DNA from 3 places in the Arthrobacter sp. FW306-07-I genome. Region 1 is predicted to be linked to each of the others. Evidence: riboswitches for the same ligand, from Rfam matches in the RefSeq annotation. Region 1 holds a riboswitch; each other region holds the start of a gene.
The links. Region 1 has a riboswitch for S-adenosylmethionine ahead of metX (homoserine O-acetyltransferase MetX). Riboswitches for the same ligand answer to the same signal wherever they lie in the genome.
Positions count from the first base shown of each region.

Region 1 (10,055 bases):
TTTCAGCATGTGCGACAGGCCGGTGGCGAAATCGATGTTCTCCAAGCCGCGGGCGATTTCCCCTTCCGCGTCGGAGAGGACCTTGCCGTGCTCGCTGGTCAGAATCGCGGCGAGTTCGGATTTGCGCTGGTTCAGGATTTCGCGGACCTTGAAGAAGATGGTGGTGCGCTTGGCAAGGCTGGTTGCCCGCCATGCAGGCAGCGCGGCGCGGGCTGCCGCGATGGCTTCCTCTGTCCGGGCCGTGGAGGCAAGTGCCACCTGCTTTTCCTGTTGGCCGGTGGCGGGGTTGAAGACCGGACCGAAGCGGTCGGCATCGGTGACGCGGGCGCCGTTGATGTAGTGCGGGATGGTTTCCAAAAGAGTCTCTTTTCCTGCGGTGCTTGCCGGGTGGTTGGTTGGACGGCGTGGTTAGTTGGACGGCGCCCGGTCAGCGGCCTCGAGCGAGCCGTCCACGAGCTTGATGATCATGGAGCAGTCCTTGCCCGCGTCCCCGGCGTCGACGAGCCGCTGGAACAACTGCTGGACGTGCTTGCCGATCTCCAGGGGTGTGCCGGTGTCTTCGGCGGCGCTGATCGCCAGGCCGATGTCCTTGTTCGCGAGCTCGGTGGTGAAGGTAGGTGCGAAGTCGTTGTTGGAGGCCGCTGTGGGAACCACACCGGGCACGGGGTACCAGGTCCGGAGCGCCCATGAGTCTCCCGAGGAAACCGAGGCGATGTCCCAAAAGACCTGCTTGTCCAGGCCCAGCCGGTCTGCGAGCACCGCGCCCTCAGCGGTGGAGGCAAGGTTGATGAAAAGCATCAGGTTGTTGCAGATCTTGGCTGCCTGCCCCGTGGTGGGGCCGCCCGTGGGGATGATGTTGCCGGACATGGGGCCGATGTAGCCGGCAGCGTCCTTGACGGCGCCTTCTTCCCCGCCCACCATGAACGTCAGAGTTCCAGCCTCGGCCCCGCTCATTCCGCCGGACACCGGCGCGTCCACGAACCGGAAACCGGCGGCAGCAGCGGCGTCGTGCAGTTCCTGGGCAGAGGCGATGTCGATGGTGGAGGAGTCGATGAGCAGCGTGCGCGTATCCGCGTGCGCCAGCACCCCGTCCGCGCCGAGATACACCGCGCGGGCGTGCTCGCCCTTGGGGAGCATGGTGAACACGGCGTCCGCGCCATCCACGGCTTCGGCGATGCTGCCGGCCCGCTTGACGCCGCCCGCTGCAGCCGCATCCAGGGCTGCGGGGTTGAGGTCAAAGCCGCGGACGTCATGCCCCGCCTTCACCAGGTTCACCGACATGTGGCCGCCCATGTTGCCCAGGCCAATCCAACCGATAACTGCCATGCGTAAGCTCCTTTGCTTTCATTCCGGCGCTTCTGCCGGCATGCCTGTGTCAACCATCACACCGTGTTAGGGTGCAATCAAGGGGAAAAATCACAGACACTCTGTGCATTGATGCACATCAACGGAAGGTCCAACGTGGACGCCAGACGGCTGCCGAGCCCCGACGACCTGCTTATCCTTTTGACGGTTGCACGCCTGGGCCGTTTCAATGCCGTGGCCGAGAGCCTGGGGACCACCCACACCACGATTTCGCGCCGGATCCTCGCGCTGGACAAGCAGCTGGGCGGCCGCACGCTGGAGCGCAGCCCGCACGGCTGGGAACTGACGCAGCTCGGTGCGGCCGCGGTGGACGCGGCGGAGGCGATCGAGAGTACACTCGGCTCCCTGTCGGGCCTGATCAGCCAGGACAATAGCGCCCTTGCGGGCCTGGTCCGCGTGGCCACCACCGACGCAGTGGGAGCGGTGTTCGTCACTCCATCGCTGGTGCGGCTCCAGCAGCAGAACCCGCAACTGAACATCGAAATGCTGAGCGCCACCCGGAAAGTCAGCCAGAACCGGTCAGGGGTGGACCTGGAGATCGTGGTGGGCCGGGCCGACGTCAGCACCGCACAGACCATTTTCCTGAGCAACTACTACCTGCGCCTCTACGCCAGCGCCGACTATGCAGGCCGGCACGGCCTCCCGGAAACGCTCGACGACGTGCGGCAGCACGCGTTTGTCTCGTACGTCGAGTCTGCGCTCCAGGTGGCGGAACTGGGCCCCCGCTGGTCATCGCAGCTGCCGATGCCCCGGACAAGCTTTCAGGCCACCAGCATATTCGCACAGGTGGAGGCCGTTCGGCAGGGCGCCGGCATCGGGCTGCTGCCCAACTTCATGGTGGCGGACCGGGAAGATTTTGTTCCAGTCCTGCCTGCGGATTTCGAACGCCAGCTCCCTATCTGGGCCGTGGCCCGCCCGGAGTCGCTTCGGTCGGCCCGGGTGCAGGCGGTGATCGCGGCCCTGAAGGAGGAGCTGAAGGAGCGGGCCGGACTGCTGGCAGGCTGAGGCTGGCCCAGCCGTAGGAGCAGACGACGGGTCAGGCCTGGAAGAGCCGCCGCACCACCTTCCCGGCGGCAAGCGCATCCAGCCCCTCGTTGATCTCGTTCAGTGGCCGCGTGTCGGTGTGCAGCAGCTCAACCGGCAGCTTGCCCTCCCGCCAGTAAGCCAGGTACCTCGGGATGTCGCGGGCGGGAACGGCATCACCCATATAGGAGCCCAGCAGGCGCTTGCCGGCGCCGGCGAACTGGAGGGCCGGAACGGTCAACTCGGCGGACGGGTGCGGCAGGCCCACCGAGACCACTGCCCCGCCCCGGGTCACCCGTTCCAGGCAGGACGCGATCACGCCTGCCGAGCCCACCGCCTCGACGGCAACATCCACTCCGTCGCCGGACGCTTCCTGAATGAGGCGCCCCGCGTCGTCCGGCGTACCCACCGCGGTGGCACCGGCGTCACGGGCCAGCTGGTGTTTGCCCTGGTTCGGATCAATGGCAATCACGCTGGCAGCTCCGGCCAGGCGTGCCGCCATTACCGCGGAGAGCCCCACCGCCCCCAGGCCGAAAACTGCCACGGACTGGCCGGGACTGACCTCGGCGGTGTTGAACACCGCGCCCATTCCGGTGAGCACGGCGCAACCAAACATCGCGGCGACCGTGTCCGGGACGTCGTCGTCAATCACCACCACCGATTCCCGCGCAACCACTGCGTAGTCCGCGAACGCCGAGACGCCCAGGTGATGGTTGATGCGCTTCCCTTCCGGCGTCCGCAACAGGGCAGGCCCGTGCAGCAGGTCTCCTGAGCCGTTGACCTCCGCTGCCCGGTGGCAAAGCGCGGGCCGGCCGGCCAGGCAGGCCCGGCAGTGGCCACAGCTGGGCACGAACACCAGCACCACGTGGTCGCCCACGGAGATGTCTCCTACGCCCTGGCCCACGGACACCACGCGCCCCACCGCCTCGTGGCCTAGGGCCATGGGGAGTGGCCGGACCCGTGAGCCGTCCACCACCGAGAGGTCCGAATGGCAGAGGCTCGAATAGGTGATGGCAACACCAAGCTCACCGGTGCGGGGCTCCGGCTGCTCGAGTTCCTCCACGACCAGTGGCCGGGCGTCGGCGAAGCTGCTTTTACCAGAGGCGTTTCCAGTGGCGGGGACGGTGGCGTACAGGACGGCGGCTTTCATGGGCCCTACTTCTTGCTGGCGGCCAGCAGGTCGGCCGTGCCCTTGGCGTCGGCTGCGTCCACGTCATGCAGCGAGACGCCGCGGGTTTCCTTCAGGAAGAAGACCGCGACGGCGGTAATGGCGCAGGCGATGAGCAGGTAGACGGCCACGGGGACCGAGGACTTGTAGGTGCCCAAAAGCGAGGCGGCGATGATCGGGGCCAGGGAGCCGGCCACGATCGACGTCACCTGGTAGCCCAGGGAGACGCCCGAGTAACGCATCCGGGTGGGGAACATCTCCGCCATGATGGCAGGCTGCCCAGCGTACATGAAGGCGTGGAACACCAGGCCGATCATGATGGCCGCCAGGATAATGAAGTCGTTCTTCGTGTCCATCATGGGGAACGCGAAGAAGCCCCAGGTGGCGCCCATAATGGCGCCGGCCATGTAGACGGGCTTGCGGCCGAACCGGTCCGAGAGCTTGCCGACCATGGGCACCACGGCAAAGTGCAGGGCGTGGGCCAGGAGCAGCAGCAGGAGGATGCGCGTGGTGTCGGCCTGGACCACGGTCTTCAGGTAGGTGATGGAGAACGTCACCACCAGGTAGTACAGGATGTTCTCCGCAAAGCGCAGGCCCATGGCGGTGAAGACGCCGCGCGGGTAGCGGCGGAAGACCTCGGCCACGCCGTAGCCCTTGTGGCCGGCGTCCACTTCCTTACGCGCTTCAAGGAAGATGGGGGCGTCGTTGACCTTGGTCCGGATGTAGTAGCCGATCAGCACGATCACCGCGGACAGCCAGAAGGCAACACGCCAGCCCCACCCGAGGAAGGCTTCCTGGGTCAGGGTGGAGGACAGGATGAACAGCACGGCCGTGGCGAGGAGGTTGCCCAGGGGCACCGCGGACTGCGGCCAGCTGGCCCAGAACCCGCGGGACTTACTGGGGCTGTGTTCCGCCACGAGGAGGACGGCGCCGCCCCATTCCCCGCCGACGGCGAATCCTTGGGCAAACCGGAGGATGACCAGCAGCGCGGGAGCCCAGTAGCCGATCTGCCCGAACGTGGGCAGGCAGCCCATGAGGAAGGTGGAGACGCCCACCAGGATGATGCTGAGCTGCAGCAGTTGCTTGCGGCCGAACTTATCGCCGAAGTGGCCGAACACGATGCCGCCGATGGGACGGGCCACGAAACCGACGGCGTAGGTGAGGAAGGCGGCGATGATGCCATCCAGTTCTGTCCCGGCGTTGGGGAAGAAGGCTTTCCCGAACACCAGGGTGGCTGCGGATGCGTAGAGGAAGAACTCGTACCACTCCACGACGGTGCCGGCCATGGAGGCCGTCACCACTTTCTTCAGGCCTGATGCCTTGACGTCGGTTTCCTCGGTGCGCCTTGCGGCGGAGCGTTCCGTACTCAATGCGAACTCCTTCGGCGTCGTCGTCGACACCACGGGGACAGTCGATGGCAGCCGGATGTGATGTACACCACGAAAACCGGCTTCGATGAGTATGGTCTGCTTGCCGGTGCAACCTCAACGACCATTAGTGCAGAAGGCATCTGCAGGAATGCACACTGCTGGAGGTTTCCTTGGAGCTGGCTGAACCTCGGAGGCTTTGACCAGGAACGTGTGGACCAAAACTGCCTGGTCCAGGAGTGCCTAGACCAGGAAGCTGCCCCGCAGCTGCGCCCCCAGTTGGCCTATCTCGGTGAGGAACCCGTCGTGGCCGATGGGTGCCTGGATGACGTGGACGTCCACCTCGCCGGGCAGCGCCTGCGCCAGTTCCCGGGACTGGGACGGGAAGTAGAGTCGGTCGGAGTCGACGGCGGCCACGAAGAAGCGTGCAGTAGCACCGGCCAGGGTTTCGGCCAGGGTTCCCCGTCCGCGGCAGACGTCGTGGCTCATCAACGCTTCGGTCAGGGCGATGTAGCTGTTGGCGTCAAAGCGCTTCACGAGCTTGTTGCCCTGGTGGTCCAGGTAGCTTTCCACCTGGTAGCGGCCACGGGCTGCCAGTACTTCCCCCTGAAGGGGCGACTCGGATGCCTGGGCCGCCCGGCCGAAGCGGCCTTCCAGTTCGGCGGCGGACCGGTAGGTGATGTGGGCGATGCGCCGGGCAAGGGCCAGGCCCTCTTCAGGACAGGGACCGCCGTAGTAGTCGCCGCCGTTGAAGTTTGGATCCTGCCGAATGGCCAGGGTCTGGGCCTGGGCAAAGGCGATTTGTTCTGCCGTGCTCGCAGCCCCCACGGCGATGACGGCACAGCGCTGCACCCTTTCCGGGTAGGTCACTGCCCATTCCAGCGCCCGGGCGCCGCCCATGGAGCCGCCAAGAACCGCGAACCAGCTCTTGATCCCCAACTGGTCCGCCAGCCGGGCCTCCGCCACGGTGCTGTCCCGCAGCGTGACCAGGGGGAAGCGGGAACCCCAGGGCGATCCGTCGGGGGCGGGCGATGAGGGGCCGGTGGAGCCGTAGCAGCCGCCCACAATGTTGATGGACACCACGAAGAAACGGTCCGTGTCCACGGGGGCACCGGGCCCGGCCAGCTGCTCCCACCAGCCTTCCTCGTCGGTGTCTCCGCGGGTTACGTGAGTGCTGCCCGTGAGCGCGTGCTCGATCAGGATGGCGTTGCTGGCGTCTGCGTTGAGGGTGCCCCAGGTTTCGTAGGCCAGCGTAACGTCGGGCAGGTATCCCCCGGCCTCGAGCTCCAGTTCCCCAATGGAGGCGTAGCGGACGATTCCGTGTTCGGGGATGGTGGTTGGGGCGACGGAAACCGTCATGGCAAGACCTCTTCTACGCGCTTGCCCGCCGTCAATTGACCGGCAGGCCAGGTCCTCACCCGGGGCACCCCACCGCGGAAGGAGGGTTGCCGGCCAGCAAGCCGGGGCTGTCGCTGGCACTCATGACCTGGATCGAGTGTACGAAACACCACCCGGTCCAAGCCAAGAGTGTGACTGGTTGTGACTTCCCGACTTGCTGCCTGCCCTGCCCTGCCGCCTAAGTGGCGCCCCGGCGTCGTACTTTAGGCTTCTAGGCGTCCTTCGCAGCCCTGAAGCCTGCTTCAAGGTCGGCGAGGATGTCGTCGATGTGTTCCAGGCCCACGGAAAGCCTGACAAGTCCCGGGTGCACCCCGGCCACCACCTGCTGCTCCGGCGAGAGCTGGCTGTGGGTGGTCGACGCCGGGTGGATGACCAGGGAGCGCACGTCGCCGATGTTGGCCACATGGGAGTGCAATTCCAAAGCGTCGACGAAGCGTTTGCCCGCCTCCGCTCCGCCGGCCAGGTTGAAGGCGACGACGGCGCCCGTCCCCTTGGGCCCATACTTGCGGCCACGCTCGTACCAGGGGCTGGACGGCAGCCCGGCGTAGGCGACCGATTCGACGTCGTCCCTTGCTTCAAGCCACCGCGCAACCTCCGCCGCGTTTGCAACATGGCGCTCCACCCGCAGGCTCAATGTCTCCAGGCCCTGGGAAATCAGGAAGGCGTTGAACGGCGAAACCGCCGAGCCCAGGTCCCGCAGGAGCTGGACCCGCGCCTTGAGGATGTAGGAGAGATTGGCACCGAGCGCTCCATCGGCTCCCAGGTCGCGGGCGTAGACCAATCCGTTGTACGTGGGATCCGGGGTGTTGAAGCCGGGGAACCGTTCCGGGTCCTTGCTGAAATCGAACTTGCCGGAATCGACGATCACGCCGGCGATGGCTGTGCCGTGGCCGCCCAGGTACTTGGTGGCCGAGTGGATCACGATGTCCGCTCCCCACTCCAGCGGCCGGATCAGGTACGGCGTCGAGAGGGTGTTGTCCACGATGAGGGGCACGCCGGCCTGGTGGGCGACTTCGGAGATGCCCTCGATGTCCAGGACGTCCTGGCGCGGGTTGGAGACCACTTCACCGAAGAAAAGCTTGGTGTTGGGCCGGACGGCGTTGCGCCACTGGTCCAGGTTGTCGGGGTCGTCCACGAACGTGACGGAGATGCCGAATTTTTTCAGGGTGTGGGCGAAAAGGTTGTAGGTGCCGCCGTAGAGGCTGGGGCTGGCTACGATGTGGTCGCCGGCCTCCGCAATGTTCAGGACCGCGAACGTTTCGGCGGCCTGGCCGGAACTCAGCAGCAGCGCGGCCAGGCCGCCTTCAAGGCTGGCAATCCGCTGTTCGACGGCGTCCTGCGTCGGGTTGCCGATGCGGGTGTAGATGGGCGCCAGTTCGGAGAGTGCAAAGCGGTTGGCTGCGCTCTCGGCCGTTGGGAAAACAAAGGACGTGGTTTGGTAGATGGGCAGGGCACGGGCTCCCGTTGCACTGTCCACTTCCTGGCCGGCGTGGATCTGGCGGGTTTCGAAGGACCAAGCGTTGGACATCCAAATCTCCTTTGACATGGGCCCGGCATGCTCAGGGGCAGTGCGGGCCGCGCTTGCTGTCGGCTCGTGCCGGACAGCCAGGTCCTCACCCGGGGCACCCCACCGCGGATGGAGGGTTGCCGGCCAGCGAGCCGGGGCTTGGCGCTGGCACTCATGACCTTCGCCAAGTCTAGGAAGCGGGGGCGCCCAACGCCATGAGTATGACGGGTCGTGACAAAAGCCTGGACGTGGAAACACACCGCCAGGACTGCAGCGTAGGTTTGCGAAGATTCGCACAGGGAATGCGAAGGATCGCCCGAGCTTCGGAAGATCGGGTTCCCGTCCCCGATAGATTTGAACGGGGAAAACCCCCTCGTTTCTCACAGTCAAAAAAGGACGGACGTTCCGTTGCCTCCGATTCTGCGCCCTGCCGCACGTGCCACTGCTCTATACATTGCATTGGTCTGTTCAATGCTGGGAGCGGTGCTTCTCCCTGCTCCCATCGCCAGCGCCGCGGGGGCTGACAAGGGTGATTACATTGTCCGGTTCCCCGCGGCAGCGGACGTCAGGCAAGAGAGCAGTGCACTGCGCGGCCAAGGTATTGGCGTTAGCCGTATGTTCGAGAATGCGATCAAGGGAGCTGCGATAAAAGCCACCCCGGCGCAAGCCTCAGCCCTGATGCGGTCCGGCAAAGCCGTTGCCGTTGAGCCGGACCAACCCGTCACGGTCTACAGCACAACCCAGGAGCAGGCGCCATGGGGACTGGACCGGATAGATCAACAATCGCTGCCCCTATCCAGCACGTACACGCCCTCCGGCACCGGGCAAGGCGTGAGCGTCTATGTACTCGACACTGGGATCCTCGCATCCCACGTCGACTTCGGCGGCCGGGTTGCGGCAGGTTGGACGGCGAAGTCCGACGGCCTCGGGTCCAGCGACTGCAACGGACATGGCACCCATGTCGCCGGCACTATCGGCGGTTCAACCTATGGCGTGGCAAAACTCGCGACTTTGATCCCGGTGCGGGCACTGGCCTGTGACGGCACAGGCCTCTACTCGGACGTTATTGCAGGACTCGATTGGATTGCAGGGGACCACCGTGCCGGGACTCCGGCTGTGGTGAACCTCAGCATTGGCGGCCCCACGAGCAGCACCTTGGACGCTGCCGTGGAGGCGGTAATCGCCGACGGTATTTCCGCGGTTGTTGCTGCAGGTAACAGTGCCACCGATGCATGCACGGCTTCCCCCGCCAGGATTCCGGCGGCAATCACGGTCGCTGCCAGCGATTCCACGGACCACCAGGCCAGCTTCTCAAACTTCGGCAGTTGCGTGGATCTTTACGCCCCCGGCGTTGGCATCACATCCGATTGGTACACCTCCCCGGCCGCCACCGCATCTCTAAGCGGGACCTCAATGGCCACTCCCCATGTGGCAGGCGCTGCTGCCCTCATGCTCTCGCAGAACCCGCTGCTCTCCCCTGCCCAGATAGGAGACGCACTGAATTCTTCCTCAGCCAGCGGCAAGATCTCCAACGCCAGCCCGGGAACCCTAAACCGATTGCTGCAAGTTGCGTCACCGGCAGGAACCAGCAATCCGTCGAACCCTGGCTCGTTTTCCTCCCAGGCACCGTTCCGGCAGCTTGATACGCGCAACGGCACCGGAGGCACCAGCGGGCCAGTCGCTCCCGGAGCCACCATTAAGGTCCCGGTAACCGGACGGGGCGGCATCCCGGCAACAGGCGTATCAGCCGTGGCCGTGAACGTCACTGTCACCGAGCCCACCAGCAACGGATTCATCACCGTCCACGCCGGAGGCACCACCCCACCGGGAACCTCCAACCTGAACTTCGCCGCAGCCCAAACCGTGCCCAACCTCGTCATCACCCCCGTCGGCAGTGACGGAACCATCGCCCTGACCAACAACTCCAACGGCACCGTCCACCTCACCGCCGACACCTCCGGCTACTACATCGCTGGAACCGCCGTAGACCCTGGCGCGTTTTCCTCCCAGACCCCGTTCCGGCAGCTTGATACGCGCAACGGCACCGGAGGCACCAGCGGACCAGTCGCTCCCGGAGCCACCATCAAGGTCCCGGTAACCGGACGGGGCGGCATCCCGGCAACAGGCGTGTCAGCCGTGGCCGTAAACGTCACTGTCACCGAGCCCACCAGCAACGGATTCATCACCGTCCACGCCGGAGGCACCACCCCACCGGGAACCTCCAACC
Region 1 is NZ_CP084550.1:1,524,060-1,534,114, reverse strand. It holds gene LFT46_RS07000 (CoA-acylating methylmalonate-semialdehyde dehydrogenase) at 1-357, opposite strand, end outside; gene mmsB (3-hydroxyisobutyrate dehydrogenase) at 409-1,326, opposite strand; gene LFT46_RS06990 (LysR family transcriptional regulator) at 1,438-2,370, shown strand; gene LFT46_RS06985 (zinc-dependent alcohol dehydrogenase family protein) at 2,402-3,538, opposite strand; gene LFT46_RS06980 (MFS transporter) at 3,544-4,926, opposite strand; gene metX (homoserine O-acetyltransferase MetX) at 5,167-6,282, opposite strand; SAM riboswitch class IV at 6,295-6,410, opposite strand; gene LFT46_RS06970 (bifunctional o-acetylhomoserine/o-acetylserine sulfhydrylase) at 6,533-7,849, opposite strand; SAM riboswitch class IV at 7,894-8,008, opposite strand; gene LFT46_RS06965 (S8 family peptidase) at 8,312-10,055, shown strand, end outside.

Region 2 (10,055 bases), 1.9 Mb from region 1:
GTCCAGCTGCGGCCGACTACATCCTCACCAGCTATCCGGGGCTTGTCTAGCTTCCCCGGCCCGCCTTGGGGCACCCCCTGGGCGCACGAACACATGCTGTGGCACTCCGGTGCCACGGCATTTTTCGTGCCCTGAAGCAGCCGCGGCCAAGGTTGAAGAGCGCGTCCCCGCCTGGGCTAGGTAGGGATGATCCGGAAGAGGAACCTGGTGCGCACCATCACCCACAGCAGTCCCAGGACCACGGCATAGGCCGCGGTGTTGAGGAAGATACTCTGCTGCTGCAACGCCGGAATATTGGCTACGACGGCGATCAGCAGCACATGCATGATGAACACGTAGAGCGTGGCCCGGCCCAGTGGAATCAGGAACCAGCCCAGCGCCCGCTGCACCGGCTTCCAGTAAGCGCTGAGGAATGCGTAGGCCGCCACCACCAGGACCATGACATTAAGCAGGCGGCCGGGAGCCAGGTACGTGCGGCCGAAGAGTGCGTCATACATGGCGCGGTATACGCCGTCCGGCATGAGCGCCATGCGGACGTCGTAGTTGTTCGCCAGGTAGGGATTGCCCCAGGACAGGAAAGCCAGCGCGAACGCCGCCGCGGTGCAGGCAACCACCACCCACGTATGCCTCGACAGCCCGGCAACGACGGCACGGCGGTGATAGCCGGCAACCAGCCCCAGCACGAACAGCACCTGCCACACCAGCAGGGGGAAGGAGTCCTCGAACTGCGACGGCAGGACCCGGAACCTGGTCACGGCACCAACTGCATACACTGCAAGGGTCGCGGCCAGCACCCAGACGGCCTTTCCGCGGTTCAATGCGGCCAGGATCAGCGGGCTGACCAGCAAGAGCACCACGTAGAGGCCCATGACGTTGAATTGCCAGGGCCCAAACTGCAGCAGCACGATGGCCGGCAGCACCTGGGGCGGCACGGGGAACTGGAACAAGGACGACATGCCCGCATAGAGGTCGTAGGTCCGGCCGGCACCGTTGTGCCCGGCGCCGCCGGTTCCCTGGTCCACGAAGGTTGTGAGCGCCTCGGCGTGGAAGAACGGGAGCAGGGACAGCAGGAAGACCCCGATCAGCACGGCGAGCGCCGTCAGGTAGAGCTTGCCTGCGCGGCGTGACGTGAGGTCCAAAACCCGGCCGAAGTCCTCCTTTGCCTTGGGCCCCTACACCATGCCCACCACCAGTCCGGAGAAGAGGACGAACAGCTCTGCGCCTGACACGAAGCCCACGGCCTCCTGCGTGAGCAACTGGAACAGCGAGGCCATGCCCAGGTGGTTGACCACCACGAAGACGATGGCCATTCCGCGCAGCAGGTCAACGCGCGAGTCCCTGGTGGAAGGATCCTGGTAGCTCCAGGCTGTGGCTGCATTGATTCTGCGCGGAACCTGCCACAGGGCCACCAGGAGGATGACCATGGCGGCGGCAACAGTCCAGGCAGCAGGCCCGGACAGGGTGTTGGCGCGGACATAAGTGCCGGTGGGTGCCTGATCGGTGACAGGGCCGGTCACCATCGGGGAGGCCTTCAGCCTGTCCCCCGCGGCCTTGGCAATGTCCGGGTTTCCGGTGAGCAGCCAGCTGATGCTCGCCACGCCGGTGTCCCTGGTGCTGGTGCGTTCGTCCCATACGACGGCGGCCGTGCGTGCGAACTCCGGAGAGGTGGCAGTTCCCACCACCTGGTCCCACCAGCCGGTTTTGATGCCGGCTTCGGGCGCGCCGCCGGTTGAAGGGCTGTAGAACGCCGCGGTCTGCAGGAGGAAAGGCTTCCTGCGCCCCTCCGAGTAGGTGGCGTAGAAGTTTTCGCTTCCGGAGGCTGTCAGCATCTCCTCAAGCTCACCGGCCCGCGGCAAAGTGTTGACGGCGGCCCCGCCGGCGGTGTCGTCGTGGTAGGCGGCCAGGCCCACCCAGTCCACGGCGTCGTCACCCGGGTAGTAGGGTGCGTAGGCGTTGTCGCTTCCGGTCCAGGCCCCGTCCCCGTTGGTGTCCAGGAGCGCGAACCCCTCACTTCCTGGCTGCGGCGCATTCCGGCTCCGGTCAAAGGGGTAGTCCTTGCCCAGGTAAGGCGCCCACACCATGGCGGCCCGGCCGCCGTCGTACTTCTTGAATGCCCTGGACACCTCCTGGAAAGCCTGGCGGTACTCGGCGGACTGCTGGCCCCAACCCACCCAGCTTGTGTTCATGTCAGGGGCGAACCGGATCAGCAGCTGGCTCTTGAACCCGGATGTGAGAGTGTGCACCTGCTGCGCAAAGGCTTCGGCTTCTGCAGTGCCGAGCTGGTCCAGCGGCACCGAGGGCTTGACCGTAAGCAGGGCGTGGGCACCTTTGGCTGCGGCCTGCTGCAGGAAGCCGTCGACGTCGTTCCGTTCGGAATCACGGAACGGAAGGGTGATGTCGTGGCCGAAGACAGCAGGGGTGGCGCCCAGCCGGTCACTGAAGCCTGCAGCGGTATCCTCGCCCCACTCGAGCACCGCACCCAGCCACGGCTTGCCGCTGTCGGGTGCAGCCTGCGCCGGACCTGCCGGCGCCAGCACGGCCAGGAAGGCGATGACGATGGCCGCTAGAAAGGCAGCCACAGAGCGCGGACGGTTTACGTGGCTGGTGGCGCGGTGATGCGATGTGATTGCCCGCATGCTGACAAGGACCCCCGGTACTCTTTGCTCTGCTGCCCGTTGCTTAGGCGACGGGGTGGTGCCCCCGGTAAGAACTTTATCCGGCGGCCGGCCCGTGCGTATCGCCTGGCCGTCCGGTGAATTACGGAACATGACGACGGCGGCGGTGCGGCCTGGGAGCGCAGGTGTTACGTTTTTGGGGAGTAATGAGTACCGGTGTGAAGCCCTGACTGGCCGGTCGGCAACCCTCCCTTTCGCGGCGGGGTGCCTCAGGTGAATACTCGGCATATCGACCGATTCGAGCTGCAAGCGTGAAAGAAGGAGATCCGTCGTGTCCGACGCACCCGCCTCTGAGGAAAGACTGTCCTACCGCCTGATTACCGGCGCGGACAACCGTGAGTTCTGCGAGCGGATCTCCGCTGCACTCGCGGACGGTTACGTGCTGCACGGCAGCCCCGCAGCAACCTTCAATGGCACCACCGTCATCGTGGCGCAGGCCATCGTCCTTCCGGCCGCGATCGCCTCGGCAGACGCCGCCGTTGCAACGGCCGTTGACGAGCTTGAGGGCGAGTTCGACGGCGAGTTTGATGGCGAGGGCCACGCATGAGCTACGCCGGAGACCTGACGCCGCAGGAAGCCTGGGCCAAGCTGGAGCAGGGCGCCGTCCTGGTGGACGTCCGTACCGAGGGCGAATGGGCCCACATCGGCATCCCGGACACCAAGGCCACGGACAACGACCCACTCTTCATCCAGTGGACCTTCCCCGGCGGCATCCCCAACCCAGACTTCATCAAGGATCTGACGGACCAGGCGCCGGAGGACCCGGGCACGGAACTGGTGTTCCTGTGCCGCTCCGGCAAGCGCTCCGTCGCCGCTGCCACCGCCGCCACCCAGGCGGGTTTCACCGCCTACAGCGTCCTCGAGGGCTTCGAGGGCGATCCCGACCGCTTCGGCGAGCGGACCGTCAATGGCTGGAAAAACCGCGGCCTGCCCACCAACCTCGGAAAGAACTAAGTGAGCTTCAACCACGACGCCCCCAGCTGGAACCCCGACACCCAGGCCGTCCGCGGCGGGCTGGACCGCAGCAACTTCCAGGAAACGTCCGAGGCCATCTTCCTCAACTCCGGCTTCGTCTACGAATCCGCAGCCGCTGCTGAACGCGCCTTCACCGGCGAAGACGAGCGCTTTGTCTACTCCCGCTACGGCAACCCGTCCGTGGCCACGTTCCAGGAACGGCTCCGGCTGCTCGAAGGCACCGAAGCGTGCTTCGCGACGGCGTCGGGCATGTCCGCGGTGTTCACCGCCCTGGGCGCCCTGCTGGCAGCCGGCGACCGTGTAGTGGCCGCCCGCTCGCTGTTCGGTTCCTGCTTCGTGGTCCTGAACGAGATCCTGCCCCGGTGGGGCGTGGAGACCGTGTTCGTGGACGGCCCGGACCTGGACCAGTGGCGCGAAGCGCTCTCCAAGCCCACCACGGCTGTCTTCTTCGAATCCCCATCCAATCCCATGCAGGAAATCGTGGACATCGCCGCGGTCAGCGACCTGGCGCACGCGGCCGGGGCCACCGTGGTGGCGGACAACGTCTTTGCCACTCCCCTGCTGCAGCGCTGCGGTGACCTGGGCGCGGACGTCATCGTCTACTCCGGCACCAAGCACATCGATGGCCAGGGCCGGGTGATGGGCGGTGCCATCCTGGGCACCAAGGAGTTCATTGACGGCCCCGTAAAGCAGCTGATGCGCCACACCGGCCCCGCCCTGTCCCCGTTCAACGCCTGGGTCCTGACCAAGGGCCTGGAAACCATGGGGCTGCGCGTCAACCACTCCTCCGCCACGGCCCTCCGGCTTGCCGAGTGGCTGGAGGAGCAGCCGGCCGTGAGCTGGGTGAAGTATCCGCTGCTGAAATCGCACCCGCAGTACGGGCTGGCGGCGAAGCAGATGAGCGCAGGCGGCACCGTCCTGACCCTGGAGCTTGCCCCGTCGGGCGGACGCTCCGGCAAGGAAGCCGCCTTCGCCCTGCTGGACGGGCTGCGGATCATCGACATCTCCAACAACCTGGGCGATTCCAAGTCGCTGATCACGCATCCCGCCACCACCACGCACCGTGCCATGGGGCCGGAAGGACGCGCGGCCATTGGCCTGAGCGACGGCGTGGTCCGCCTCTCCGTGGGACTGGAGGATGCGGACGACCTCATCCGCGACCTGGAGCAGGCGCTCAAGCAGATCTAATTTTTCGACGCGCTGCGGTGTTCCCGCGGCGCATATTCCCTGGCGCGGCCCGAATGTGGGCCGCGGGAAGGAAGCACCGCGTCGAAGAGGAAACTGCGCGCCGCGGACCCGCACGCCGCGCGGCGGGTCAGGCCTGGCGGACCCGCAGCAGTTCCGGTGTGTCCTCCACGTCTCCGAGATCCAGCGCTCCGCGCATGGTCACCTGCACGGCCTGGCGCACCACGGCGCCAAACCCCATGTCCTCGGGCGGCGGACCGGCAAGGGCCTTGTCCCGGGCGCGGCGTTGTTCGGCGGCCCCTGTTCCGCGGGCGATGATCTCCTCCACACCCTGCCGGGCCAACGCCAGCTCGCCTTGCTCCTGCAGGACGGGGGCCAGGTAATCCACCAGGGCACGGGCCACATCCGCGGCGGGGGCGGGACGGAAGTTGCCAAAATCCAGGAGCTCGCCGCTAAGCCCCTCGCTGCTGGCCTGCCAGGAGGCCATTCGCAAAAGAACTGTGGGAACGGGTGTGGGATCAACGTCGTCCCGCCACTCCCTGCTGGCAGATTCCACCAGCGCCCGGACCAGCACGGCAATAAGGGCTGCGTCCTCGGCCCGCAGGCATACATCCGCCACCCTCACCTCAACGGTGGGGTGGTTGCGGGACAGGCGGGCGTCAAAGTAGAGCATCCCCTCGTCCAACATGACCCCGGTATCAAGCAGCCGCGTCACCACCCTCCGGTAGGCGGGGTAGGTGCCGTAGATACCTGCCGGCCCAGCCGTCGGCCACCGGTTCCAGGCCTGGGTCCGGTAGCTTTCGAACCCGGTGGGCACCCCGTTCCAGAAGGGTGAATTGGCGCTCAGCGCCGTCAGGACCGCCAGCTTGTCCCGGATGCGGTCCAGGACCGCCACGCCTTCCTCCGGCGATGCGATGTAGGTGTGGACGTGGAAGCCGCAGGTCAGCTGCTCCCGTGCAGTGAGGCCGAAGCGTTCCAGCATCCTGGCGTAGCGCGGATCCGGGGTGGTATGGCTGGGGGATGCCACCGGCGAGGTGGCGAGGGCCGCCACCCTGGCACCGTGTTTCCGGGCCGCCTGGTCCGCCAGGGCACGGCCGGCGCGGATCTGTTCCAGGAGGCTGCCGTAATCCACGCATGGCCGGGTCTGGGTCTCGATCTGCTCAAGCTTCAGCTCGGCACTCAGGCCCAACTCGTCGTCGTAATCCCCGTGGTTCCCGGCGTGATGCGTGTCCGGTTCCACGGGAAGATCGTCCGCCGCAACGCGGTGGCCGGCAAGGAGGGCGTCAGCCAGCGCAAGCGGTTCCCCGGACTCCGGATCAACGATCAGGAGTTCTTCCTCTACGCCGAACGTACGCATACGAACATTTTGCGGCAACGCAGGGATATTGGAACTGTCACACGCGGTTCATGACAAACCGTGAATGCCTAGTCCTGGAAGTACTCCACCTTGGCACCGATGGTGTTCAAACGCTCCGCCAGGTCTTCGTATCCGCGCTCGATCACGTAGATGTTCCGCAGTTCGGAGACGCCGCGTGCTGCCAGCATCGCCAGCAGCAGGCAGGCCGCCGGGCGGAGTGCTGGCGGGCAGCCAACCTCGGCGGCACGCCACTTGGTGGGCCCGTTGACGTAGATCCGGTGCGGGTCCAGGAGCTGTACCTGGGCGCCGAGCCGGTTCAGCTCGGTGAGGTAGATTGCCCGGTTTTCGTAGACCCAGTCGTGGATCATGGTCTGGCCATGGGCGTTCGCGGCGATGACGGCGAAGAACGGCAGGTTGTCGATGTTCAGCCCGGGGAAGGGCATGGGGTGGATCTTGTCCTCGGGGGCGCGCAGCTCGGAGGGTTTGGTGGTGACGTCCACCAAGCGGGTGCGGCCGTTGCGGGCCATGTACTCGCCCGAAATCTCAAGCTTCTGGCCCATTTGGCCGAGGGTGGCCAGCTCGATTTCCATGAACTCGATGGGAACGCGGCGCACCGTGACCTCGGAGTTGGTGACGATGCCGGCCGTGATGAGGCTCATGGCTTCGATGGGGTCTTCGGAGGGGAAGTATTCGATCTCGGCGTCGATCTCGGGCTGGCCGGTGATCTTGAGGGTGGTGGTGCCCACGCCCTCGATGGTGACGCCGAGCATCTGCAGGTAGAAGCAGAGGTCCTGGACCATGTAGTTGGGGCTGGCATTGCGGATCACGGTTGTTCCCGGCCGGTGCGCCGCCGCCATGATCGCATTCTCGGTGACGGTGTCGCCGCGCTCGGTGAGGACAAAGGAGCGGTCGCGGGTGTCGGCAGGAGGTGCCTGGACGGTGTAGAAACCGGCCGTGGCTTCCACCGAGAGGCCGAACTCGCGCAGTGCCTGCATGTGGGGCTCCACTGTGCGGGTGCCAAGGTCGCAGCCGCCGGCGTAGGGCAGCCGGTACTCCCGCGATTCATCCAGCATGGGGCCGAGCAGCATGATGACGCTGCGGGTCCTGCGTGCCGCGTCCACGTCCATCGCTTCGAGGTCCAGGACGGCGGGACGGCGGAGGCGCAGGTCCGTGTCGTTAAGCCAGGCGCATTCCACGCCGATGCTGGTGAGCACCTCCACAATGCGGTTAACTTCCTCGATGCGGGCCAGCCGGCGGAGCACGGTGGTGCCGCGGTTGATCAGGCTGGCGCAGAGCAGGGCGACGCCGGCGTTCTTGCTGCTGTTCACGTCCACGGCACCGGAAAGGGTGCGGCCGCCCTCCACCCGCAGGTGGGTCATCTGGGGCTTGCCCACGTTGACGATGCTGCGGTCGAAGATGTTTTCCAGGCGCTGGATCATTTTCAGGCTCAGGTTCTGCTTGCCCTGTTCCATCCGGGCCACGGCGCTCTGGCTGGTGCCCAGTTCGGCAGCCAACTGGCCCTGGGTCCACCCCTTCTCGCTCCGGGCGTCCCTGAGCATGGCGGCAACGTGTTCAGCGGTCTCTTGCGTCATATGCCGAATATATCATAAATGAGTTATCCAGCCTGCCCAGCACCTACCCAACGGTCGGTTTGGGGGATACGGAAAGGCTGTACCCGTCGGGTGCGATAGGAAGCCTAGGTAATACTCGGGCCGGGAATTAGCTTCCCAACCACACCATGTTCCAGGTACCGGCGGTAACAGCCGCAAAAAGGGCAAGCTCAGCCACCACGACGCCGCCGGCCACTACTCCGAGATCCAGCAGGCTGAAGGTTGATTCCCGCGCCCAGGTTCGCGTGGCACCGCCAAAGCCCCGCGCTTCCATGGTGACGGCCAGCCTCGACGCGCGGCGAATGGCCTGCACCAGGAGCCCGAAGCTTTGCCCCAGCGTAGCCTTCACCCGCTGGCCCAGGCTGCCGCGTGAGCCCACGCCGCGGGCACGCCGCGCCATGCCGATGGTCTGCCACTCCTCGGCCATGAGCCCTACCAGCCGCATTGCGGCGAGAGTTCCCAGGACAAACCGGTGCGGCAGGCGCGCTTTCTGCGCCAGCGCATCGGCAAGGTCCGTGGGATCAGTGCAGCTCATCAGGAGCACCGCCGGAAGGGCGATGGCAAAGCCGCGCAGGAGGAAGCCGATCCCCAGCTGAAGGGAACCTTCGCTCATGGTCCAGATGCCGGCGTCGAGCAGGATCCTGCCGCTGTCCGGCGCCAGGATGGACGTGCTCCAACCGCCTATGGCGGCCGCGAGGATCAGCGGCCAGCCCCGCTGCCACAGCAGGGACAGGGTGAGCCCGGCCAGGGGAAAGAGCAGAAGCTCGAAGACCAACGCCACGGATGCCGAGACCCAGTCGATGGACAGGGCAAGGACGGCGGTGATGAGCAGGACCGCCGCGAATTTGCTGAGCGGGTTGGCGCGGGTGAGCACGGCCCGGTTGCCGCTGAGGGTGAGTTGCTGCCTCATGGCGCCACCGTTTCCGCAGCCACCATCCGCAGCTCCTCGCCGCCCAGCGCCTCAGTGAATTCGGCATCATGGGTCACCGAAACCACCGCCGTTCCGGCATCAAGCAGCTCGGACAGGAACGAGGCCAACTCGGCCCAGGTGTTGGCATCCTGCCCGAAGGTGGGCTCGTCAAGGACCAGGACCCGGGGGCTGGCGGCAAGGACGGTGGCCACGGACAGCCGCCGCTTTTCACCGCCGGAGAGCGTGTACGGGTTCGCATCCACCAGCTGGGTGAGCCGCAGCCGCTCCAGCAGCTCGTCAACCCGGTCCTCACCATGGCCCAGGTGCCGGGGGCCAAAGCGCAGCTCATCCAGCACTTTGCCGGTCACGAACTGGTGCTCAGGCTCCTGGAACACCGTCCCTACGCGGGAAATCAATTGCTCGGCCTTCCACCGGAACGGGTCGATGCCCGCACCCCGGCTGAGGTCCAGGGTGGCGGAGACTTTTCCGGAGACCGGCTCCAGGAGGCCGGCAAGGGTCAGCGCGAAGGTCGACTTGCCGGCGCCGTTGGGACCGGTGATGGCCAGGGCCTGCCCGGCGCGGACCTGCGCGGCCACGCCTTCCTGGACGGGGACGGGCGGGATCCTGCGGAAGCCCTTGCGGCGGGGTCGTTCGCGGGAAACACCCAGCTGTTCGGCCGCCAGCAGGAGATTCCCCGTTCCCGGCGCCTGCACCGCAGCCCGGGCACGGGTGGCCGGGACGTAGCCGGGAACCCACACCCCCGCCGCGGCGAGCATGGTGCGCGCCTCACTGAGTACCCGGTCCGGCGGCCCGTCCAAGAGCACGGCGGGCTCGGAGGCGGAGCCCGGCTGCAGGACCACGATCCGGTCCACCAGGTCCTTCCACACCGACACCCGGTGCTCCACCACCACCAGGGTGGCCCCGGTCTTGTCCAGGCAGCGCGCCACGGCGTCGCGGACTTCCAGCACCCCGTCCGGGTCCAGGTTGGCGGTGGGCTCATCCAGCAGGATCAGCCCCGGGCGCATGGCCAGGATCCCCGCCAGCGCCAGGCGCTGCTTTTGCCCGCCGGACAGGGCCGACGTCGGGTGGTCCAGCGGGAGGTGGGACAGTCCGACGTCGGCAAGCGCCTCGTGCACGCGCGCCCAGATGGCGTCACGCGGCACGGCAAGGTTCTCGGCTCCGAACGCGACATCGTCCCCCACCCGCGACAGGACCACCTGCGTCTCCGGGTCCTGCTGCATCAGGCCGGCGCGGCCGCGCTGGGAGCGGGGCACAGCGCCGTCAACCAGCAGCGAACCCGACTCGTCGGCGTCGCCCGCCTCGCCGTCGTCGTCAATGTCTCC
Region 2 is NZ_CP084550.1:4,034,723-4,044,777, forward strand. It holds gene LFT46_RS18795 (hypothetical protein) at 1-50, shown strand, start outside; partial or broken gene opgC (OpgC domain-containing protein) at 177-2,636, opposite strand; SAM riboswitch class IV at 2,818-2,933, shown strand; gene LFT46_RS18805 (DUF1737 domain-containing protein) at 2,947-3,222, shown strand; gene LFT46_RS18810 (rhodanese-like domain-containing protein) at 3,219-3,629, shown strand; gene LFT46_RS18815 (O-succinylhomoserine sulfhydrylase) at 3,630-4,838, shown strand; gene LFT46_RS18820 (glutamate--cysteine ligase 2) at 4,966-6,192, opposite strand; gene LFT46_RS18825 (UDP-N-acetylglucosamine 1-carboxyvinyltransferase) at 6,261-7,784, opposite strand; gene LFT46_RS18830 (energy-coupling factor transporter transmembrane component T family protein) at 7,912-8,712, opposite strand; gene LFT46_RS18835 (ABC transporter ATP-binding protein) at 8,709-10,055, opposite strand, start outside.
Region 2: another riboswitch for S-adenosylmethionine. It lies ahead of LFT46_RS18805 (DUF1737 domain-containing protein); the one in region 1 lies ahead of metX (homoserine O-acetyltransferase MetX).

Region 3 (10,055 bases), 1.0 Mb from region 1:
ATACGGGGATCTGTTCGATGCCGGTGAGCACGTCCAGCTTGGTCACGAAGTAATCCGTGAAACCGTTCACGCGCGAGGCGTGGCGGGCCAGAACGGCGTCGTACCAGCCGCAGCGGCGCGGGCGCCCGGTGTTGACGCCGAATTCGCCGCCGGTCTTCTGCAGGTACATGCCCATCTCGTCGAAGAGTTCCGTGGGGAAAGGTCCGGCGCCAACGCGGGTGGTGTAGGCCTTGATGATGCCGATGGAGCGCGAAATCCGGGTGGGCCCGATGCCGGAGCCCACCGACGCGCCGCCGGCCGTGGGGTTGGAGGAGGTCACGAACGGGTAGGTGCCGTGGTCCACGTCCAGGAAGGTGGCCTGGCCGCCCTCCATCAACACCACTTTGCCCTCATCCAGGGCGGAGTTCAGGACCAGGGTGCTGTCGATGACCAGAGGGCGGAGCCGCTCGGCATAGGACAGGAAGTACTCCACGATCTCGTCCACCACCACGCTCCGGCGGTTGTAGACCTTGACCAGGAGCTCGTTCTTCTGGCGCAGCGAACCTTCCACCTTCTGGCGGAGGATGGATTCGTCGAAGACGTCCTGGACGCGGATGCCCAGCCGGGCCACCTTGTCCATGTAGGCGGGGCCGATGCCCCGGCCGGTGGTTCCGATGGCACGCTTGCCGAGGAAGCGTTCGGTCACCTTGTCCAGGACTTGGTGGTACGGGGCCACGAGGTGGGCATTGGCGGAGACGCGCAGTTTGGAGGTGTCTGCACCGCGGGCCTGGAGGCCGTCGATTTCCTGGAAGAGGGCCTCGAGGTTTACTACGCAGCCGTTGCCGATGATGGGAACGGCATTGGGGCTGAGGATGCCTGCCGGCAGCAGCTTGAGTTCGTACTTTTCACCGCCCACGACGACGGTGTGCCCGGCGTTGTTGCCGCCGTTGGGCTTGACGACGTAGTCAACACGGCCGCCGAGCAGGTCGGTGGCCTTGCCTTTTCCTTCGTCGCCCCACTGGGCTCCTACGATCACAATTGCTGGCATGGGATCCTCCCCCATTCGTTCGGGCTGCCGGGTTGCCACGAGGTGGCGGGCCATGCAGCACCGTTCATGAGAATGCCCCGAACATACCGGCCTTCACACAGCCGCAGCACGGCACGGCGAAGGAAGAGTTCCGGGGCTCTTACCACCCAAGTTTAGCCGATGGGGCACTTGGTCCTTTGTTGGCCCCGCCGCGGCCCGTCATGCGGGAAGGGCCGCGGCGGGCCTGGTCAGAACCGCCGCCGCGCTGCTATTCGTCCTCAGCCTCCCCGGCGGGCCGGGACGTCTGCTCGGCGAGGGTGTCCCAGAAGGAAATGTCGGCGTCGGCAATCGAACCGTCAGCAATGGCGGCGGCGGTGGACGTCAGCGTGGTGACCGTCTGCTTGATCAGATAGCCGTTGCTGCGCTGGCCCAGTGCGTAGCCGTCCAGGTAGTGGTCGGACATGCCGCGCATCTCGAAGAGCAAGGTGGCAATGCCGTATTCCACGGAGATGCCGTTGCGGCTGATGGTTTCGGCGCTGCCGCCCTGGTATTTGCCCAGGTGGCCCCAACCGGTGGAGTCGACGTTGTTGAAGACCACGGCGCCCAACTGCTTGGACTTTTCGACGACGGCCGGGTCGGCGTTGGGGGTGGTGGGGTACAGGATGGAGCCGGAAACCAGCTTGCCGTCGCGCTCCGCCCGGGTGCCCTGGTGGTGCAGGTCGATCATGTAGTCGATCCGGTACTTGCGCATCACGTTGTTGTGCAGCGCCTGGGTCTCCGGCTGGATCTTGGCCACGTGGTCGCGGTTCAGGTCCACGCCCTCGGCGTTGTAGCGGGTGAGGTGCCGGTCCCCCTTGGCGAGGTAGTTGTCCAGGGAGAAGTTCACGTCCCCCATGGCGCCGTCCGCGTTGAGCATGGGCACCACCAGGATGTTCGCGCCTTTGAGGATGTCCGCCGACTTGCCGGCGCCCAGGTGCTTGATGAACTCCATGGCGCCCTCGGTGGTGAGCTGTTCGTTGCCGTGCTGCTGGGTCAGGTAAAGGATGGTGGGCTTGGCCGGGTCCGAGATGTACTTGACCAGGTGGATGTCGCGGCCCTTGACGGTCTGGCCGATGACTTCCAGTTCCATGGCGGGCTGGCGGGCGTCCTGGTCCTTCAGGAAGGAAACCATCTGGTCATAAGTGGCCAGCTTTGTTGTGGTGATCTGTCCGTTGCCGTCATAGCTGGGGCCCTCGCCCACTGCATTTGCCAGCGGGGCCGGTCCCGCCACGACGGCGAGCGCCAGAACGCCGGAAAGGGCAAGGTTCCTGAGGTTTGCCAGGGGTTTGTTCACGGTGCATGACCTCTTCATTGAGTGCGGTGGTTCTTTGGGTCGAGTGGGTGGCAGCCGCCATGTCCCTCATTCGGCTGTGACAAGAAGCCAACCAAGCTGGACATAATCTGTCAATATACTGGACGAAACCTGTAAGGATGCAAACAGGAGCGCAGAAGTAAAAGAAGGCCTGCCTGGCGCGACACAAAGTGGACCGGACTTGCCCGCGTGGAGCGTCTCGATTTAAGTGGGAGGGAACCATCCGGAGCGGCCGAGAGACCTGGCTCGATGACGCCGCAGCAACCCCGGTCCGGCAGGATTCCTGCCGGCCGAAGGTGCTACTGCCAGGACCGATGGAAAGGAAGATTCCAGCATGTCACTGAACACCGACCACATCCGCGTCACCCACGCCGGTTCCCTGCCCCGCACCCCGGAACTCATCGCGGCGAACGCCGCCAAGGAAGCCGATGGCATCACCCCGGAATTCCTCCAACTGCTTGAGGCCTCCGTGGTGGACGTGGTGCAGCGCCAGAAGGACCTGGGCATCGACATCCCCAACGACGGCGAATACGGACACGCCATGTCCAGTTCCGTGGATTACGGTGCTTGGTGGAACTACTCCTTCGCACGCCTCGGCGGCTTGGAGCCCACCAATGTGGACCGCTGGGCCGAAGCCGGGGTCCGCCGCTCGTCACCCGGCCATGTGGTCCTGACGTCCTTCCCCGACCGCCGGGATCGGCAGGCGTTCAACGAGGCGTACAACGATCCTTCCTCCGGCATCCTCACCCACCGCAAGAGCGTCGCCCAGCCCAAGATCGCCGGGCCCCTGACCTACACCGGCCAGGATCTGGTGGCATCGGATATCAGGAACTTGAAGACCGGACTGGCCGCCGCAGGCCTCTCAGACGGTTTCGTGGCGTCCCTCTCCCCCGGCTCCTGCGCCAGGGTAGCCAACGAGTACTACAAGTCCGACGAGGAACTCGTCTACGCCTGCGCCGACGCCATGCGGGAGGAATACAAGGCGATCATCGACGCCGGGCTCACCGTGCAGCTCGATGACCCGTCCTTGGCCGAGAGCTGGGACCAGATCAACCCCGAGCCCTCCCTGGAGGACTACCTGAAGTTCATCCAACTGCGCATCGAGGCCACCAACTGGGCCCTCCGGGATCTCCCCCAGGAACAGATCCGGCTGCACGTCTGCTGGGGATCCTGGCATGGCCCGCACACCACGGACATCCCCTTCGCGGACATTATCGGCTCCGTGCTGCAGGTCAACGCCGGGGCGTACTCCTTCGAGGCCGCCAACGTGCGCCATGAACACGAATGGCGGGTCTGGGAGGACACCAAGCTGCCCGAGGGCAAGGTCATCATTCCGGGCGTCGTGTCGCATGCCACCAACGTGGTGGAGCACCCTGACCTGGTGGCGGACCGCATCGTGCGTTTCGCCGACGTGGTGGGCCGGGAGAACGTCATTGCCTCCACCGACTGCGGCCTGGGCGGCCGGGTGCACCCGCAGATCGCCTTCGCCAAGCTGGAAGCGCTGGGCGAGGGCGCCCGTCGGGCCACCAACCGGCTCTGGTAATCCGCTTGCCATCCGGGGCGCCGGCTGTTCCTTCCATCACCGGAAAGGGGCGGCCGGCGTTTCGCTTCCCGGGTCTTGCTAAACTGGGGAAGGCCGGCGAGGTCCGGCCCACCCCAACCAACCGCTGCTGATGCGTTTGCGCTTGCCCGCGCCCTCATCTGCCGGCGGCAGCAACGCCAATCCCCGCAGGAGAACCAGCACTTCATGACAGCCCTGGCCCCCGAAACATTCCACGAACAGCTCATGAGCCGCCGCTACGAACCCAGCGTTGCAGCCGTCAACGAACTCTGCGATTCCCTGCGGGAGACCAAACCAGGAACCGTGGTCCCCTACGTCGACCCCATGCACGACGTTGAGGAATGCCGCATCATCAGCCTCTACTCCAACATCGGCGAGGCGGATCCGTCCGGCTTCATCACCGCCGGCGACCAGGACGCCGCAACCCGGATGCTGGGCATCCAGTGGAAGCTGGGCCTGCGCCCAGAGTTCGTGATGCCTTGGAACGTCCACCCCTGGCACGTTCCCGGCGAAGCCAACGGGAAGTTCACCCCCGACCAGGTCCAGGCCGGCCTCAAGCCCCTGCTGAAGTTCCTGGCCTTGGTCCCCCGCGCATCGGTCATCGTGGCGCACGGCACCGAAGCCAACCGCCTGGCCAACCTGCTGCTGAAGACCGAGGTTCCCCTGCTGTGGCGCCGCGGCCTGAAGACCTACAAGGTCCGCTCGCTGAGCGGCCGCGCGTTCGCCGGTTCCCCTGCACGCCAGGAGGAGTTCCTCGAGGACATGCGGACGGCGTATGCAGACGCCATGGCCCGGACCGGCATCGCGAAGCCCTGAATCGTCGGCGCTCAGCCTGTGGCATCGGAGTCGGTAAACGAAATTCCCGGTGCCGATTCGTCTTCGGCTTCAACCCAGGTGGTGAAGTCGGCGTACGACATCCAGGAGTAGTAGTCACAGAACCTGAGACACGCTTTTTCCTGCTTTCCCACGCTTCGCGCAGCTCCTCCTTTCTTCCTCTAGCCCTTTGATTCTTTTAACCGAAATCAGGGACGGCGCATTCCAGTCCAGGGACGACGGCGGGCGGTCACCTTTTCGCCAAAAGGTGACCGCCCGCCGTCGTCATATATGGGGCCCTCGGTGGGGACTTAGGAGCCTTCGATGGCTGCCTTTGCCCTGGGGTCGGAATCGTTGAGGAACTTCTCGATCCGCTCCGGTTCGTCCGCCTCCCCGATGGCGGCCGACGCCCTGCCCAGGGAGTAGAGCGCGCGCAGGAACCCCCGGTTGGGCTCGTGCTCCCACGGGATGGGTCCGACGCCGCGCCAGCCGTTGCGCCGCAGCGCATCCAGGCCGCGGTGATAGCCCACCCGAGAGTAGGCGTAGGAGTCGATGGTGCGCCCCTCCGCCCATGCTTCCTCGGCCAGGATGGCCCACAGCAGCGAGGACGTGGGGTGCCTTTCTACCAGGTCCAGGGCTTCCTGCCCGGCCTCCAGCTGTCCGTACACCTCGGTTTCGGCGGGCAGGAGCGTGGGCTCCGGCCCCATCAGGTTCCGGCGGAACTCGTCCGACATCTAGAAGGTCTTTCCGGCCGAGCCGAGCTGCTTGGTGGCTTCCACCACGCGGGCTGCGAGGCCGGCTTCGGCGGAGGCGCCCCAGACACGGGGGTCGTAGGTCTTCTTGTTGCCCACTTCGCCGTCAACCTTCAGGACGCCGTCGTAGTTCTTGAACATGTGGTCCGCCACCGGGCGGGTGTAGGCGTACTGGGTGTCGGTGTCGATGTTCATCTTGATCACGCCGTACGAAACAGCGTCCGCGATTTCCTGGTCCGAGGAGCCGGAGCCGCCGTGGAACACCAGGTCAAACGGGTTCTCCTTGCCGATCTTGGCACCAACCTGGGCCTGGATGTCCTTGAGGATCTCCGGGCGCAGCTTGACGCCGCCGGGCTTGTAGACGCCGTGGACGTTGCCGAAGGTGAGGGCGGTGATGTAGCGGCCGTTCTCGCCGGCGCCCAGGGCATCGATCGTAGCCAGGGCGTCCTCAACCGTGGTGTACAGCTTGTCGTTGATGGCGTTCTCCACGCCGTCTTCCTCGCCGCCGACGGTGCCGATTTCAACCTCGAGGATCATCTTGGCAGCCGCGGTGCGGGCCAGCAGGTCACGGGCGATCCGCAGGTTTTCCTGCAGGGTCTCGGCGGAGCCGTCCCACATGTGGGAGTTGAACAGCGGGTTGCGGCCGGCCTTGACCTCAGCTTCGGAAGCCTCGAGCAGGGGCAGGACGAAGCCGTCCAGCTTGTCCTTGGGGCAGTGGTCCGTGTGCAGGGCGACGTTCACGCCGTAGTTCTTGGCAACCTCGCGGGCAAAAGCCGCGAAACCCAGGGAACCGGCCACCATGTCCTTGGTGGACGCGCCGGACCAGTAGGCCGCACCGCCGGTGGAAACCTGGACGATGCCGTCGGACTCGGCCTCGGCGAAGCCACGGAGGGCTGCGTTAAGCGTCTGCGAGGACGTGACGTTCACGGCCGGGTATGCGAAGCCGCCCGCCTTCGCACGGTCGATCATTTCGGAGTAGATCTCTGGGGTTGCAATGGGCATGCTGGCTCCTCTGCTGAGTTTCGTCTGTGGGTGGAAGACCCTCAAGTAGACCGCTTACGGCTTGGCACCATCCTAGCCATTAGCGGGCCGGGAGTGCTCTGGGTTACGCCCCACCGGCCCACCTACCACTTCCACCCACCCCCGCGAGATGGCACTTGACGGCAATGCCTGGGGCGGGAATTGCCGTCATCTGCCATCTCGCGTCCAGCCGCGGCTCTGCAGCGCCTCCCGCACCTTGCGTACGACGGCGGGCCTGTCACCTTCCAGGTGTTGCTTGCCGATGCGAACTTCAAGCCACCCCAGTGCCAGAGTCCGGTCGTACCGTTCCATGTCCCGCAGGTGCTGCTCCTCCCCTGCGTGGTGCCCGCCGTCGTACTGCAGCGCGATGCCCCACTGCGGATAGGCAGCGTCAGGCCAGAGCGAAGGAAGCCCCCCTTGGTCGAACAGGACGTGGTTCAGGACCGGTTCCGGCAAGCCGGCGTCAATCAGCGCGAGCCGCATGTGTGTTTCCGGGGCGGAGTCGGCGCCTGCCCGCACCAATTCGATCGCTTCCCGGGCTGTCTTTATGCCCCGCATGCCCCCATGCCTGCTGATGACGTACCGGAGTGCGTCAAGGCCGCACAGCGCCTCCCTCGGACGCGGAAAGCCGGGCCCGTGGGAGCACACCAAGTAATCTCTGACGGCCACAAGGTCCTGCACGGCCAGCACAGAGGCCAGGTCCAGCCAGGTCCGTGCAGGCGAGGTGACCCTGACGCCGTCGTACTCCGCTACCTCGTCCGGCAGGAAAGACAGCAGATGGCCGACGACGTTGGAGCGGCGTGGAAAGCTGAATCCGCGCCGCCGGGCCAGATGGATCCGCCAGTCGCCGCCCGGCCCTGGCGGCAACGGCGCTCCCCAGACATGTGCGGCAGAGAGGGACGTCAGAATGGACGTGTCATCAAGGTCTGTGTACGCGCGCAACGCTGCAGCACCGGCGGCACCGGAGTGGACCGGCATCCGGATGCCCCTCGAAACGGTCACCAGATCCTTCGCCGCGGTTCGCGTGCGCGTGACCCCCGCCTTGTCGGAAGCACGCAGCGAAAACGTTCCTGTGGTCAAATGCTCTGGAAGGCTGGCCCTGCGCATGCCCCCATTCTGGCGCGTTACGGAGGCCCAGCAGAGGTTATCCACAGGCTCGCGGACGACGAACCCGCGAGTTGGCACTTAACGGCAATCATCGGCTCCGCGACTGCCGTTAAGTGCCATCTCGCGGGGTTAGGAGACGTGCTGGTTGAAGACGTGCCGGCGGATCCAGGCGTGCATGGCGATCGCGGCGGCGGAGGCGGCGTTGATGGACCGGGTGGAGCCGAACTGTTCGATAGACAGGGTGGCCTGGGCGGCCTGGTGGACTTCCGCGGTCAACCCCGGCCCCTCCTGTCCGAAGACCAGCACGCAGTCGCGGGGCAGTTCGTACGTTTCCAGGGGCACCGAGTCCGGGAAGATATCGATCCCGATGATCGCCAGCCCTTCCCCCTGCGCCCACTGGACAAAGTCCTCGACGGTGGGGTGGTGGCGAACATGCTGGTAGCGGTCGGTGACCATGGCACCGCGCCGGTTCCACCGCCGTCGACCGATGATGTGAACTTCCTTGGCGAGGAAGGCGTTGGCGGTGCGGACCACGGTGCCGATGTTCAGGTCGTGCTGCCAGTTCTCGATGGCCACGTGGAAGTTGTGCCGCCGGGAGTCCAGTTCCGCGACGATCGCCTCGTGCTTCCAGTAGCGGTATTTGTCCAGGACGTTGCGCCGGTCGCCGTCGGCAAGGAGGTCGGGGTCCCAGTGGTCGCCTTCGGGCAGTTCCCCTTCCCAGGGCCCGACGCCGACCTCCGCCTTTGCGGGTTCGGCCTCCCCGGGCGCGTGGTCGGGTTCGTCTGTCATGCCGGGCGTTTGGTTCACCCTTCAACACTAGACTGGACTCTTCGGGCAACCATCACAGGCGGAGGCAGGCATGGCAGAAGCAGACGAGGTAACAGGCAACCCGGCGGTATACCGCAGCGGCCAGGAGATCGAGTGCTGGCTGACGGACATGGACGGCGTCCTGGTCCACGAAAACCAGCCCATCCCGGGAGCCGCGGAACTGATCCAGCGCTGGGTGGATACCTCAAAGCGCTTCCTGGTGCTGACCAACAACTCCATCTTCACTCCCCGCGACCTTGCCGCCCGCCTCCGCTCTTCCGGCCTGGAGATTCCGGAAGAGAACATCTGGACGTCGGCCCTTGCCACGGCCCAGTTCCTGAAGGACCAGGTGTCCGCCGGGGGCTCGGAATCCGGGAACCGCGCCTACACGATCGGCGAGGCAGGGCTGACGACGGCGCTGCACGAGGCGGGCTTCATCCTGACCGACCAGAACCCGGACTTCGTGGTGCTCGGCGAGACCCGCACGTACTCCTTCGAAGCGATCACCATGGCTATCCGCCTGATCCTCGCCGGTGCCCGGTTCATCGCCACCAACCCCGATGCCACGGGCCCTTCCAAGGACGGCCCGATGCCCGCCACCGGCGCCATCGCGGCCCTGATCACCAAGGCGACGGGCCGCGAGCCGTACATCGTGGGCAAGCCGAACCCCATGATGTTCCGCTCAGCGATGAACCAGATCGACGCCCATTCCGAAACCACCGCCATGATTGGTGACCGGATGGATACGGACATCATTGCCGGCATGGAGGCAGGGCTGCACACGGTCCTGGTCCTGAGCGGCATCACGCACAAGGACGACATCGCTGCATACCCGTTCCGGCCCAACCAGGTGCTGAACTCGGTGGCGGACCTGAAGAACCAGATCTAGAAGATGCTGACCCGGGAACCGCCCCGGGGCAGGGGGAAGTACTCGTCCAGCAGTTCCGTCAACAGGGGCCGGTAGATCTGCGGATTCCAGCCCGGGCTGGCGTGCGCGGGGGCAGCCCCGATGGTCTGCAGGTTGCTGGAAACCATGTTGTCCTTGAACACCACGGCCCAGGTTTCGGACGCGGTCTCGTAGTCCACTGTGCCGTCCTTGGGGTTGCCGATGTAGGCCATCTTGGCTGTGCCAAGATGGCCGGCAAACTGGCTTCCCTCGAAGTGGTAGATGTAGGCGGACTCCGTCTGGACCAGGACATTGGACGGGGCGATCGGCGACAACTGCTCCAGCGTCTGGTTCAGGATCTGGCGCCAGCTCCGTTCGTCCTTGTGGATGATCCGTTCCCCCAGTTCATACCCGCCACGGAGGGTGGACGGGAACCTGACACCGCTCTCGTAGAGGAACACCACGCCGTCGAACCAGCTCTGGTCCAGGACGTCGTGCGCGCTGTAAGGGCTGGAGTCCAGGAGGATGAACTGTACCTGGATTTCCTGCAAGGCCAGCAGCCGCGCAGCCACCTGCGTTGCCAGCATCCCGCCAAAGCTGTGTCCGTAAAAGAACAGCTTGGTGATCTTCTCCGCGGCAACGTAGTCGGTGATGGCGTTGACCACCTCGGTGATGTTCAGGCCCAGGTTGGAATATCCGACGGCGGCGAGCCGGGCCCGCTTGTTCAGCGAGCCCCGCATGGTGTTGAGGAT
Region 3 is NZ_CP084550.1:501,807-511,861, reverse strand. It holds gene LFT46_RS02510 (adenylosuccinate synthase) at 1-1,027, opposite strand, end outside; gene LFT46_RS02505 (M14 family zinc carboxypeptidase) at 1,275-2,357, opposite strand; SAM riboswitch class I at 2,574-2,678, shown strand; gene LFT46_RS02500 (cobalamin-independent methionine synthase II family protein) at 2,692-3,900, shown strand; gene LFT46_RS02495 (uracil-DNA glycosylase) at 4,105-4,734, shown strand; gene LFT46_RS02490 (hypothetical protein) at 4,746-4,886, opposite strand; gene LFT46_RS02485 (DUF3151 domain-containing protein) at 5,043-5,465, opposite strand; gene fbaA (class II fructose-bisphosphate aldolase) at 5,466-6,485, opposite strand; gene LFT46_RS02475 (hypothetical protein) at 6,672-7,610, opposite strand; gene LFT46_RS02470 (TrmH family RNA methyltransferase) at 7,740-8,399, opposite strand; gene LFT46_RS02465 (HAD-IIA family hydrolase) at 8,470-9,306, shown strand; gene LFT46_RS02460 (alpha/beta hydrolase) at 9,303-10,055, opposite strand, start outside.
Region 3: another riboswitch for S-adenosylmethionine. It lies ahead of LFT46_RS02500 (cobalamin-independent methionine synthase II family protein); the one in region 1 lies ahead of metX (homoserine O-acetyltransferase MetX).